DNA from 3 places in the Mesorhizobium sp. P171375 genome. Region 1 is predicted to be linked to each of the others. Evidence: riboswitches for the same ligand, from Rfam matches in the RefSeq annotation. Region 1 holds a riboswitch; each other region holds the start of a gene.
The links. A riboswitch is a leader RNA that binds a small molecule or an ion and turns the genes downstream of it on or off. The one in region 1 is predicted to bind cobalamin.
Positions count from the first base shown of each region.

Region 1 (4,138 bases):
TTTTGGCGGAGACATTGATGCCGGATTATGACGTGCTTTGCATCGGCAATGCCATTGTCGACATCATCGCCCAGTGCGACGAGGCATTCCTCGAGATCAACGGCATCATCAAGGGCGCGATGAACCTGATCGACACGCGCCGCGCCGAACTGCTCTACAGCCGCATGGGGCCGGCGATCGAGGCCTCGGGCGGCAGCGCCGGCAACACGGCGGCCGGCGTCGCCAGCTTCGGCGGCCGCGCCGCCTTCTTCGGCAAGGTGTCGAACGATCCGCTCGGCGAAATCTACGCCCATGACATCCATGCCCAGGGCGTTGCCTTCGACACCAGGCCGCTTGAGGGACAGCCGCCGACGGCGCGCTCGATGATATTCGTCACCCCCGATGGCGAGCGTTCGATGAACACCTATCTCGGCGCCTGCGTCGAACTCGGCCCGGAAGACGTCGAGGCCGACAAGGCATCCGGCGCCAAGGTTACCTATTTCGAGGGCTATCTGTGGGATCCGCCGCGCGCCAAGGAGGCGATCCGGCAGACGGCGAAGCTCGCACACGAGGCCGGGCGCGAAGTGTCGATGACGTTGTCGGATTCGTTCTGCGTCGACCGCTACCGGGACGAGTTCCTCGAGCTGATGCGCTCGGGCACTGTCGACATCGTCTTTGCCAACAGCCACGAGATCAAGTCGCTCTACCAGACAAAATCCTTCGACGAGGCGCTGGCTCAGATCCGCAAGGACTGCAAGATTGCCGCCGTCACCCGTTCCGAAAAAGGCTCGGTGATCGTGCGCGGCGACGAGACCGTGGTCATCGAGGCGACCGCCATCAAGGAGTTGGTCGACACCACCGGCGCCGGCGACCTCTACGCCGCCGGTTTCCTGCATGGCTACACGCAGGGCCGCAACCTCAAGACCTGCGGCGACCTTGGCTCGCTGGCGGCCGGCCTGGTGATCCAGCAGATCGGCCCAAGGCCAAGGCAGAATTTGCGCCGCGAGGCGGAAGGGGCTGGGTTGCTGTAGATGCGCCGGCAACTAACCAGCCGCCCTACTGACGCGATGACCGCAGTGGCGGAACTGTGTCAAAGCTCGCTGATAGCGACAGCCATTCGCTTCGGAGAACTGACCCATGCTGCTGCCGTGAAGCTCGCTGGAGGAGCGGTGCAAGGCGTGCTTGCCATGACGGCATTCACCGTCATCCAGATCGTCACCAGCATTTTCCAGAAGCTCAGCTTGGGGAAGGCCAGTAAGGTTCCTGAGGTAACGGAGAACTCGCGGCGTCCGTCGGACTGACTTGCGATCACGTCCCACGATGCCGAATGCGGGGAGCAGACTGAATATTTCACAATGCTAGACAAAGGCGTAAAAGCGCGATCACATAACGACATAAACATTTCGTTATGCGTCATTGACAAAAGAGCGAACTGCTGTGATTGTCTGCGTGTCGTGGTTCTCGCGTGCGGCGCTGCCGCAGCGGAGCTAAGAGGGAAGCCGGTGCGATGCCGGCGCTGCCCCCGCAACTGTTAGCGGCGAGCCAACACACGTCACTGAGGCGAATACCCTCAGGAAGACGGGTAGAGGCTATGACCCCGCGAGCCAGGAGACCTGCCACGCGAATTACGTCCACGGGCGGGGTGTCTCGGTGGCCGCTGCAACCCGGCGTTGATGCCGGCCTGCTAGCGCCTTCCTTGTCACCGACGCCCCAATCATCGGGGTATGACATGACTGTCTCTCAGCAAATTCCTGTAGCAACGCTCGGCGTGCCGCGCTTCGGTCGTCGGCGAGAACTGAAATTCGCGCTTGAAAGCTACTGGTCCGGAACATCTTCCGCTGGCGACCTTCTCACGACGTCGAAGGCGCTCCGTGCCGCTAGCTGGGAAGAGCAGCGCGATCGCGGCGTGTCGAAAATCCCGTCGAACGACTTCTCGCTTTACGACCATGTGCTCGACACCGCAGCCATGGTCGGGGCCGTTCCATCCCGTTACGGCTGGAATAGCGGCGAGGTCCCACTTGACATCTACTTCGCAATGGCGCGCGGCTACCAGGGTCAGACGCAGGATTGTGGACACGCTGGTTACCAGGAGGAGGCTCATGGACCTGGTGTAACCGCGATGGAAATGACCAAGTGGTTTGACACCAACTACCACTACATTGTGCCGGAACTCGATGATGATCAGACGTTCGCCCTCTCGTCATCGAAGCCGGTCGATTACTTCCTCGAGGCTAAAGCTCTCGGCATTCACACACGCCCAGTCATCCTTGGACCCATCACCTTCCTCAAGCTGGCGAAATCGCCTGCCGAGGGGTTCGGTCCCATCGCGCTCCTACCGCGGCTGCTGCCGGTTTACGAGCAGCTTCTGGAGAGGCTGAAGCTGTCGGGAGCCGACTGGGTGCAGATCGATGAGCCAGCGCTTGTCCTCGATCTGAACCCGAACGAACGAGCTGCGTTCGAATTCGCCTATGGCCAGCTGTCGAAAGCCGCGCCCGAGCTGAAGATCATGCTGGCTACGTATTTCGGGTCGCTGGGAGACAATCTCGAAACCGCGATTTCTCTGCCCCTGGCCGGCCTGCATATTGATCTCGTGCGCGCTCCCGAGCAGCTGGAAACGGTGGCTCGGCTCGCTCCGAAGGATCTGGTGCTCTCGCTTGGCTTGATCGATGGCCGCAACGTCTGGCGTGCGAACCTGCCCGCCATTCTCGACCGCATCAAAGCGATCGTCGCCGGCTGGCCCTTGGACCGCGTCGAGATCGCGCCTTCTTGCTCGATGCTGCATGTGCCGATTGATCTGCGCATGGAGACGGAACTCGACGCGGACATCAGGTCGTGGCTCGCCTTCGCGGCCCAGAAGACCGACGAGCTGGTCTTGCTGGCCCGGGCCCTGTCCCAAGGCAGGGATGCGGTGGCAGGCGCGTTGAAAGCGTCTGCCGAGGCTGCCGCCACGCGCGTGACATCCACGAGGATCCATGACCCGCTTGTTCAGGGGCGGATCGCTAGCATTGAGGACAGCGCGAAGCGACGAGAGAGCGCTTTTGGCGAGCGCTCCAGAGTCCAGGCCGGCTCACTCGGGCTGCCGCCGTTCCCGACGACGACCATCGGGTCCTTCCCGCAGACGCCGCAGGTACGCAAGGCGCGGGCCGCTCATGCGAAGGGCCAGCTGAGCTATGTCGACTATGAGACGTTCCTGAAGAAGGAGATCGAGGCTGCAATTCGCTGGCAGGAAGAGATCGGGCTGGACGTGCTGGTGCATGGTGAGTTCGAGCGAAACGACATGGTACAGCATTTCGGCGAGCAGTTGTCCGGCTTCGCGCTCACCCAGCATGCCTGGGTACAAAGCTATGGGTCGCGCTACGTGCGTCCCCCCATCATTTTCGGCGACGTATCGAGGCGCAATCCGATGACAGTGCGCTGGTGGCAATTCGCCCAGTCGCTTACGGAAAAGCCCGTGAAGGGAATGCTCACAGGCCCAGTCACCATTCTCAACTGGTCTTTTGTTCGCGACGACGTACCCCGCTCCGAAGCCTGCCGCCAGATCGCGCTCGCCATCCGCGACGAAGTGACGGATCTCGAAAGATCCGGCGCAAGGATGGTCCAGATCGATGAGGCCGCGTTTCGCGAAGGATTGCCACTGCGCCAATCTGACTGGAAAGTCTATCTCGACTGGGCTGTCGAATGTTTCCGGATCGCTTCAACGGGTGTAAAGGACGCGACTCAAATTCATACCCACATGTGCTATTCGGAGTTCAACGAGATCATTCACGCGATCGCTGGAATGGATGCGGATGTCATTTCGATTGAGACGTCGCGCTCGAAGATGGAACTGTTGGACGCCTTCACGAGCTCCAAATATCCGAACGAAATCGGTCCTGGCGTCTATGATATTCACTCACCACGCGTCCCGGAAGTCGGCGAGATTTCGGACTTAGTCATGCTTGCCCGCGAGCGACTGTCCGACGGCCAACTGTGGATAAACCCGGACTGTGGCCTCAAAACACGCAAATGGGAGGAGGTCCGCCCTGCCCTCATTAACATGGTCGCTGCAGCACGCGCGCTCCGGCAGAAAGTGCAGGCGTGAGGCTTCTCTTCCTCACCGTGTGGGGAGTTGCCGGCTGGCGGATGTCGGCCGGGAATATGCCAAACCGATCACACTCTT
Region 1 covers NZ_JBYNWF010000001.1:2,101,419-2,105,556, reverse strand. The annotation lists gene ACYHH6_RS10075 (adenosine kinase) at 18-1,010, shown strand; gene ACYHH6_RS10070 (hypothetical protein) at 1,011-1,280, shown strand; cobalamin riboswitch at 1,418-1,614, shown strand; gene metE (5-methyltetrahydropteroyltriglutamate--homocysteine S-methyltransferase) at 1,709-4,060, shown strand.

Region 2 (4,138 bases), 3.2 Mb from region 1:
ACCACAGTCCGCGCGGCTGCGAAAGCACATCGGCCAACCGCCGGCATTGCGCCTCGAGATCATGATCGGCCAGCATATGATTGGTCAGCCACAGCGTCAGGCAATCGACGAGCACCGGCTGGTTGTCGGGCAAGGCCTCGAGCGCGCCGGCAAGATCGAGCGGCGCATCGATGGTCGTCCAGCCCTCGCCGCGTCGCGACCGATGCAGCGCAATGCGCGCACGCATCTCATCGTCATAGGCTTCAGCGGTGGCGATATAGGCCCATGACGGCGGCAACGCCGTCACCAGGGTTTCGGCGTGCGCGCTCTTGCCGGAGCGCGCACCGCCGATGATGAAGGTCAAACTGCGATCAGGCAAAGCTGTCGCGCAGGCTGGTCGCGGTGCCGGTGAAGCGCCCGCGCACCACGCCGATAACGGCGCCGAGCACCAGCCAGAACACCAGATTGGTTACTGTCACCGCCACCACGAACTGGTGATGCAGGCCTTCGGGGATCGGCGTCTCGAAGCTGTCCGGCTGCGGCGCGCCGACAATATGCGGCGCCACGATCAGGGCCACGGCCAGGATCGCCAGCGGCAGCGATTTGCGGAAGGCGATCAGGCCGAGACCGGCCGCGGTCGCCGCCACCGTTGCCCACCACCAGATCTGGCGCTGGGTGAGGTCGGCCGCCGGCATCGCCGGCAGTTCCGGCGGCAGGCCGAGGCCCGGCGCCAGCGTGAACACGGCAAAGCCGGCCAGACCCCAGAACACGCCCTGGCGCCAGTTGCCGATGCCGCCGGCGAATTCGGAAACCGCCACCAGGACCAGCGCGAAACCGATGCCGGTGACGATATTGGCCAGCACGCTGAAGGCGAAGCGCTCGAAGCCGTCGGCCGGTGCCCAGCCTTCGTCCTCCGCCGGTGCGGCTGCTTCAGCCGGTGCGGGTGCTGCGCTGCTCATGGCATTGGTGTCCGTAGCGTTGGCGGCGGGCGCTGCGGCATGCTCATGTTGATGGCCACCGCCGGCCTGTTCGAAGACTTCCGCCTTCAGGATGAGCGGCACGGTGGCATAGGCCTGCATGCACGCGAGAACGACGCCGGCCACGAGCCCGGCGATCGCCGCGACGAACACGACGTTGCGAAACAGATTCATGATGTCAGGTCCTCGTCAGTGGCAGGGAAACGCCATCGAATGGCGATAGTCGTGCGCGGCATTGTGGACCGCATCGATATGCGAGAAGCCGACAACGCCGATGACGAAAATGCCCAGAAACGCGCTAAGCACGAGCTGCATGAAGCGCGACTGCGAGGAGACGGAAGCGCCGAGGGAGACGGAAGCGGTATTCATATCTTGTCCTTTCGCCCTCCACCCGAGGGCATCGAAGTCAGTTCCCTGTCGCCGGCAGGTCTCCTGGCTCGCGGATCAGCGCCCTTCCCCACCTTCCCGAAGAAAAATCCTCAGTGGCTTGGAGAGGACTACCGCACACAGTTGCGGGGGCAGCCACGGCATTGGGCAACAAGTCAGCCCTCACCGCATTCCCTCTTGGTCCCTAACGGAACCGACGACATGCGTGACTATAGGCTGAAACAGCCGCATCCGGCAAACCAAATTCCGCCGGCCAACAGCGCGAATGCGCCATGCGGCGTTACGGGTTCAAGGCGGTGATCCGCTCGGCAACCAGCCGCTGCAGCCGCCACAGATGGCGGTCGTGAATGCCGCGCTCCTCCAGATTCTTCACCGTGTTGTAGAGATAGTCGGCGCCCGACCCCCAGTGCCCGCAGGATGTGGCCAGCCGCTCGACGACCTTCGCCTCGTCGAGCGGACCGGAATAGGTCAGGCCGTTGCGATTGATGACGAAAGCCAGCGCCCTGAGCGGACCGGCCTCGCTTGCAAGCTTCAGCATGCGCGGCCGGTAGCTTGTCGGCTTCAGCGTGACTTCGCGTCGGAACAGCCGGCCCAGTTGCTGGCGCCTGTTGTCGTCGGCCAGCCGGAAGGCAACGCCTTTGCACTGTCCGCCGCTGTCGAGTGCCATCATCAGGCCGGGGCTTTCCTTGGTGCCCCGCCAGCGCGTCATGTTCATGCAAAAGGAGCGGTGCCAGCCGCGCGCCAGGGCGACACGGTCCTCGACATAATCAATTTCCGGTTTCCAGATCAGCGAGCCATAGCCGAACAGCCACATCGGCTCGGTGTCCGGAAGCTCGGCCTGCAATTCATCCAGCAGCGAATCATAGTCGCTGTCATCCAAATGCATCGAGTCCGGATCCGGCCCGGGGTCCCTGATCTCGCGCCAGCAGCGCGCGACCAGCTCCGGCGTAAGCGACATCTGTCGTGCGGCCAATTTCCACCCCCCAATGTGCCGATATGATTATGCGCCGCGCCCCAAACCGGCAATGCCGCACCCTGATTGACAAACGATTTGCCGGGGTGTCGGCTGGCGTATACCGGAGGAAGCCAGCCATGCAACCCAGCCCGAGCCAGCGCGACCCCTATAACGGCCTGACGAAGGCCGAGCCGACGCTGGCGTCCTCGGCCTATTGGGACGCCGGCGCCTACCAGCGCGATCTCGACGCCATCTGGTACAAAAACTGGCTGCTCGTCTGCCGCGAGGCTGACCTTGCCCAGCCTTTGGCGTTCAGGACATTTCGTGTCGGCACGCAGGAAATTGTCGTGCTACGCGACGACACCGGCGAACTGCGCGCCTTCCACAACACTTGCCGGCATCGCGGCTCGCAGCTTTGCCAGGAGAGCGAGGGCCGGCTGAAGGCGCGGCTGATCACGTGCCCCTACCACGCCTGGTCCTATTCGCTGCGCGGCGATCTCGTGCGCGTTCCCTCGAAATCGCTGCCCGACGGTTTCGACAAGGCCGATCATCCGCTCTATCGGGTGGCGCTGTCGGTCTGGCGCGGCTTTGTCTTCATCAACCTTGCTGAAAGCGTCGACGGTACGGCTGCGTCATCCTTCGATCCGGCTTCCGGCAACCTCGGCAACTGGCCGCTGGAAACGCTGGTATCAGGCCATGTCCTGCGCAAGGTGATGAATTGCAACTGGAAGATCTTTTGGGAGAACTTCAACGAGTGCCTGCACTGCCCTGGCGTCCACAAGGACCTGTCGCGGCTAGTGCCGATCTACGGCCGCGGCCTGATGAGCCGGCACGACGACCCCGACTGGGTCCGCCATGCCGACAATGACGCGCCGGAGTTTTCCGGCGGCTTGCGCGCCGGCGCCGAGACCTGGTCGCGCGACGGCCATGTCCATGGCCCGGTCTTCTCCGGCCTGACGCTGGCCGAGCGTGCAGCCGGCCAGACCTATGCCACCAGCCTGCCGTCGATGTTCATCGTCGGCCATGTCGACTATGTCAGGACCGTACGGCTCACACCGCTCGGCCCCGAGCAGACCGAACTCACCGCGGAATGGCTGTTCGCGCCGGAGGCGCTCGCTGAGACCGACATCGACAATGTCGTCGCCTTCGGCACCCAGGTGCTGGAGGAGGATGCAGCGATCTGCGAGGTCAACCAGAAAGGCCTGCGCTCGATGCGCCACCAAGCGGGCGTGCTGATGCCTGAGGAATACGATCTGCATCGCTTCCACAACTGGGTGCGCGAGCGCCACGCAGCGCTCTGATCAAAGCGACTTCGGCAGATAGCGCCAGGTGACGAAAGCCGCAGGCCGCGGCCTGCAGGCCGAGCGTGACGAAAACCGAGCCCAGGCCGAAAAACGCCAGCACCACCGAATAAACCAGTGGCGGCAAAAAGCGAATTCGGCCAAAGCCTTTCCGGCTCTGACCTAAAGCGCCGCCTCATGCAGCCGCGACGCGAGCGATGCGAGCGCGCACGGCCTTCTTTTGTCCGGTGCAACCGTGATAGTCGTCTTCAGGGGCTGAATCAGATTACGAGACCATGAGCATCCAAACGCCGATCGCACCTGTTCCGGATCAACCGAAGCGCATCGTCGCCATCGACGTCCTACGCGGCATCGCGTTGATCGCCATGGCCAGCTACCACTTCACCTGGGATCTCGAAAATTTCCACTACACCGATCCCGGCCTTACCGCCGTCGGCTGGTGGAAGATCTATGCGCGCTGCATCGCTTCGACCTTCCTGTTCCTGGTCGGCGTCAGCCTGTTTCTCGCCCATGGCAGGCAGATCCGCTGGAACAGTTTC
Region 2 covers NZ_JBYNWF010000001.1:5,259,161-5,263,298, forward strand. The annotation lists gene cobU (bifunctional adenosylcobinamide kinase/adenosylcobinamide-phosphate guanylyltransferase) at 1-358, opposite strand, end outside; gene ACYHH6_RS25635 (CbtA family protein) at 351-1,130, opposite strand; gene ACYHH6_RS25640 (CbtB domain-containing protein) at 1,146-1,325, opposite strand; cobalamin riboswitch at 1,362-1,556, opposite strand; gene ACYHH6_RS25645 (gamma-glutamylcyclotransferase) at 1,624-2,316, opposite strand; gene ACYHH6_RS25650 (aromatic ring-hydroxylating oxygenase subunit alpha) at 2,436-3,599, shown strand; gene ACYHH6_RS25655 (acetyltransferase domain-containing protein) at 3,875-4,138, shown strand, end outside.
Region 2: another riboswitch for cobalamin. It lies ahead of ACYHH6_RS25640 (CbtB domain-containing protein); the one in region 1 lies ahead of metE (5-methyltetrahydropteroyltriglutamate--homocysteine S-methyltransferase).

Region 3 (4,138 bases), 720 kb from region 1:
CCATTCGACGAACTGGATCACGCCGCCCTCGTGCAGCTCCGAATAGGGGCCCGGCTCATAGGCGGGAGACAGGATGCCGAAGGCATTTTCCTCGACGATGCGACGGTCCTGGTCGTTGGTCTCGGTCCAGACATGCGTGAGCTCTTCAAGGTTGTAGTCGACACCCTCGACCGCATCCTTGTGCACCAGCCACTTGGTCGTCACCGCGGTTTCAGTGGCGCTGATCGGCAGCACCCGGAAGGTGACCGCATGGTCGATCAGGATGTGGTTCCAGGTCGTCGGATAGTGGTAGTGCATCAAGGTGCCGATGCGATCGGCGGCAACGCTGTCGGAAAGGTTCTTCGTCACCGCGCGCTTTCCCGTCATCGTATAGCTGACGGCATCGCGCAGCAGCGGCGCGCGGGTGGCGCGATACTGTCCGGCCGGATCGATGCGGAACTTGCTCGGCAGGCCCGCAGCCTCGCATTTTGCCCAGTGCGCCAGCATCTCCGGATCGCTGTCGGCGCCCTGCACGCCGGTCACCGTCGGCGCTTCTGGAAATGTCTTGCACAGCTCCGGATGGTTGCCGGCGCAGTGATAGCACTCGCGGTTGTTTTCCCAGACCAGCTTCCAGTTGCCCTTCTCGATGATCGTCGACTCGAAGGCGACCTTGGCTTCGCTCAGCCGGTGCGGCTTGAGGTAGGGCTCGATCATGGCGCGCATCGGCGCGAAGTCTGCAGGTTCTTTCGCCAGGCAGATGAAGATGTAGCCGGCCACACTTTCGCAGGCGACCGGCTTCAGGCCGAACTGGCTCTTGTCGAAACCCTCGGCCATCTGGCGGGCAAACAGCAGTCGGCCATCGAGTTCGTAGGTCCACTGGTGATAGGGGCAGACGAGCTTTGCCGCCGTGCCTTTCTCGGTGTTGCAGACCCGGCTGCCGCGATGGCGGCAGGAATTGTGAAAGGCGTTGATGTTGCCCTTCTGGTCGCGGACCAGCACCACCGGATAGTCGCCGATCTGCACGGTGATATAACTGCCGGGCTTCGGCAGCTCGCAATCATGGCCGATGAACAGCCAGTCGCGATACCAGATCAGCTCCATGTCGAGCTTGAAGTAGTCCGGGTCGGTGTAGAAGGGCTGCTCGAGCGAAAAGCCTTGCTTGCGGCCGTTCAAGAGCCTCAGCATGTCGTTGCGTGCATCCATAGTTCTGTCCTCGTGGTTTAAGGACTGAACTTGGTGGTGATGGAGGAAGGATCGGCCGCATGCCGGCGCGATGCCGGACATGCACTATCCACCTCTTGACCGCCCACCGCGATCAGTCGAGTTCAAGCATCTCGGGCTGGTTTCCGGGCTCTGGAGTTGTCCTTGCGGACCATCGCGACACCTTCCCAGGCTATTGCCCAGTGGTCTCCCGTTGCGACTTCAACTCCACCACCGTTGCGGGGGCAGCGCCGGATTCTGACCGGCTTCCCAATTCTCCGCTGCGTCGTCACGAAGCGGCACCTGAGATGCGATCATCTAATCACGGCAGCGATCGCGACATCGGCATGAAAGCGACATCGTCTCCATGCGGCGCGACACGCACGACAAACGCGGCGGCAGACGATCGTGGGGCTGACGGTGTTGTTTTCGGGGCGGATCGCGGCCCTCGCAAAATCACCTCGAATCAGACTGCCGACTAAGGGAAAACACGTCAACAGTATCGAAAAGTGACTATTAGCAGTTTCTAAAATCGAACCGAACGGTTCGTTTCTGTTGACAATGCGTGCAGGACGGTGTGAACGCTGACGCCCGGACACACTCGGTGAGCCAGACGGCATGGTCACATAAGCCTTTGTATTATTTACACAAAGTTAGATGATAGGCATGCTTATGAAAATTACAAGAGGTGAAATCATGGCCCAGCCGGAACAACTTCGTGATTGGAAACCAGCCTATGGCTTTCCCACATCGGGGCTTGTCCGAACGACGCGAATTGCTCCCACCACACGCCGCTAGACGGACAGCAAAACTGGAGTACTAAAAATGAAAAAGATCATCCTTACTGCCGCCGCCGTTTTGGCCATCACCGGCAGCGCCTTCGCTGGTAGCGACAATTATGGTTCCAATGGTGCGAACCAGCCCGCTGCCGCGGTTGACAGCTCGTATACGGCTTCCATTCAGAAGTCGGCGCCCGCTGACAAGCAGCCCGTCGTTCAGGGCAGCGACCGCAACCTCTTCGGCCGTTAACAGCTGATCCCGATCCAAACAAAAGCGTGGCGGCCTGTCCGCTGCTCTTGGGATCTCGAAGAAATTCAGGAGTATTTAAAATGAAAAAGATCATCCTTACTGCCGCCGCCGTTTTGGCCATCACCGGCAGCGCCTTCGCCGCCAGTGACAACTATGGTTCGAACGGCGCCAACCAGCCTGCGGTTACGTCGACCGATAGTGGCCACACGGCTTCGGTTGCGAAGTCGGATTCGGCTGCTCAGGCCCCCGCACAGGGCGCCGACCGTAACCTCTTCGGTCGCTAACAGACGATCGGGATCTGACCTCAGAGTTTTTCGGACAACGATCCCAGTCGAACATCGAACAAGCCGGAGAGCGGCGGGACTATCGGCCGCTCCGCCACATGATGGAAATTCAGGAGACTTGACATGAAGAAGATTGCTCTTGCTGCCGCTGCGCTTTTGGTTGCCGCCGGCAGTGCTTATGCCCGCAACGACAATGTCGGCGGTAGCGCCGTCGACAACCAGGCGACCGTCAACGTAGACAACACCCGGACGTCGTCGGTACCGAACACCGGTTCGCCGGTCTACAAGCTGTTGAACTCGTCGGGTGACGTGCAGAAGCCCGCCCCGCAAGGCAGCGACCGGAACCTCTTCGGCAACCGCTAACAGCCGAAGTTTGCAAAAAAGAGCGGCGGGCCTAGCCCGCCGCTCTTTTTATGCCGATACGACGCGCCGATCTCAGGCCGCCTTCACTTCCACGGGCTTGAGCGAGAAGGAATGTCCCTCGGCGTCAAATATGTGCAGGTCGCCGGCATCCGCAGTCAGCCGCAGCTTCGCCCCGCGCTTGACCTCGACATTGCCGGGCAGCTTGGTCACCAGCGGCAGGTCGGCGCGGCCGATGTCGACATAGACCAGCTGGACCTCGCCGAGCTGCTCGACATAGTCCACCACGCCTTCGAAAAGATACTCAGTGCCGGTGGCGGCCGACAGATCTTCCGGCCGCACGCCGAAGCTGACCGCCGCGCCCTTGGCGGACGCCGGCGTCGCAATCGGCACCGTCGCCTTGCGGCCGCCGACATGGCTGACGATGGTCGGATCGCCGGTCTTGTCGATTGTCGCCGGCAAGATATTCATGGCCGGCGAGCCGATGAACTGGGCGACGAACAGATTGCCGGGCTTCTTGTAGAGGTCCATCGGCGTGCCGACCTGTTCGATATGGCCGTCCTTCAGCACCACGATGCGGTCGGCCAGCGTCATCGCCTCGACCTGATCATGGGTGACGTAGATCATCGTTGTAGCCGGCATCGATTCCTTGAGCTTGGCGATCTCGATGCGGGTGGCGACGCGCAGCGCCGCGTCGAGGTTCGACAGCGGCTCGTCGAACAGAAACACTTTCGGATTGCGCACGATGGCGCGGCCGATGGCGACGCGCTGGCGCTGGCCGCCCGACATCGCCTTGGGCAGACGGTCGAGATATTTGGTCAGCTGCAGGATCTCGGCTGCCTGCCGTACCCGTTTGTCGATCTCGGCCTTGCTTTCCTTGCCGATCTTCATCGAGAACGCCATGTTGTCGTAGACGGTCATGTGCGGATAGAGCGCGTAGGACTGGAACACCATGGCGATGCCGCGCTTCGAAGGCGGCACATCGTTCACCACCTCGCCGGCGATCTTCAGCTCGCCGGAGGTGATCTCCTCAAGCCCGGCGATGGACCGCAGCAAGGTCGACTTGCCGCAGCCCGACGGACCGACGAAGACGATGAACTCGCCCGACTTTATGTCGAGGTCGATGCCATGGAGAATGTGCAGATTACCGTATGATTTCTTCACCTGTCTCAGCGTGACATCGGCCATGATTTCCTCCCAGTGATTTCCCTAGAGAACCCAGATTTCCTCAAGAAATTCCGTTTCGTCAAAACTTAGTCGATACGCCCGAACCAGGCGCCGTAGCC
Region 3 covers NZ_JBYNWF010000001.1:1,380,113-1,384,250, reverse strand. The annotation lists gene ACYHH6_RS06850 (aromatic ring-hydroxylating oxygenase subunit alpha) at 1-1,182, opposite strand, end outside; cobalamin riboswitch at 1,300-1,501, opposite strand; gene ACYHH6_RS06845 (DUF680 domain-containing protein) at 2,005-2,208, shown strand; gene ACYHH6_RS06840 (DUF680 domain-containing protein) at 2,289-2,492, shown strand; gene ACYHH6_RS06835 (DUF680 domain-containing protein) at 2,616-2,855, shown strand; gene ACYHH6_RS06830 (ABC transporter ATP-binding protein) at 2,928-4,040, opposite strand; gene bglA (beta-galactosidase BglA) at 4,106-4,138, opposite strand, start outside.
Region 3: another riboswitch for cobalamin. It lies ahead of ACYHH6_RS06850 (aromatic ring-hydroxylating oxygenase subunit alpha); the one in region 1 lies ahead of metE (5-methyltetrahydropteroyltriglutamate--homocysteine S-methyltransferase).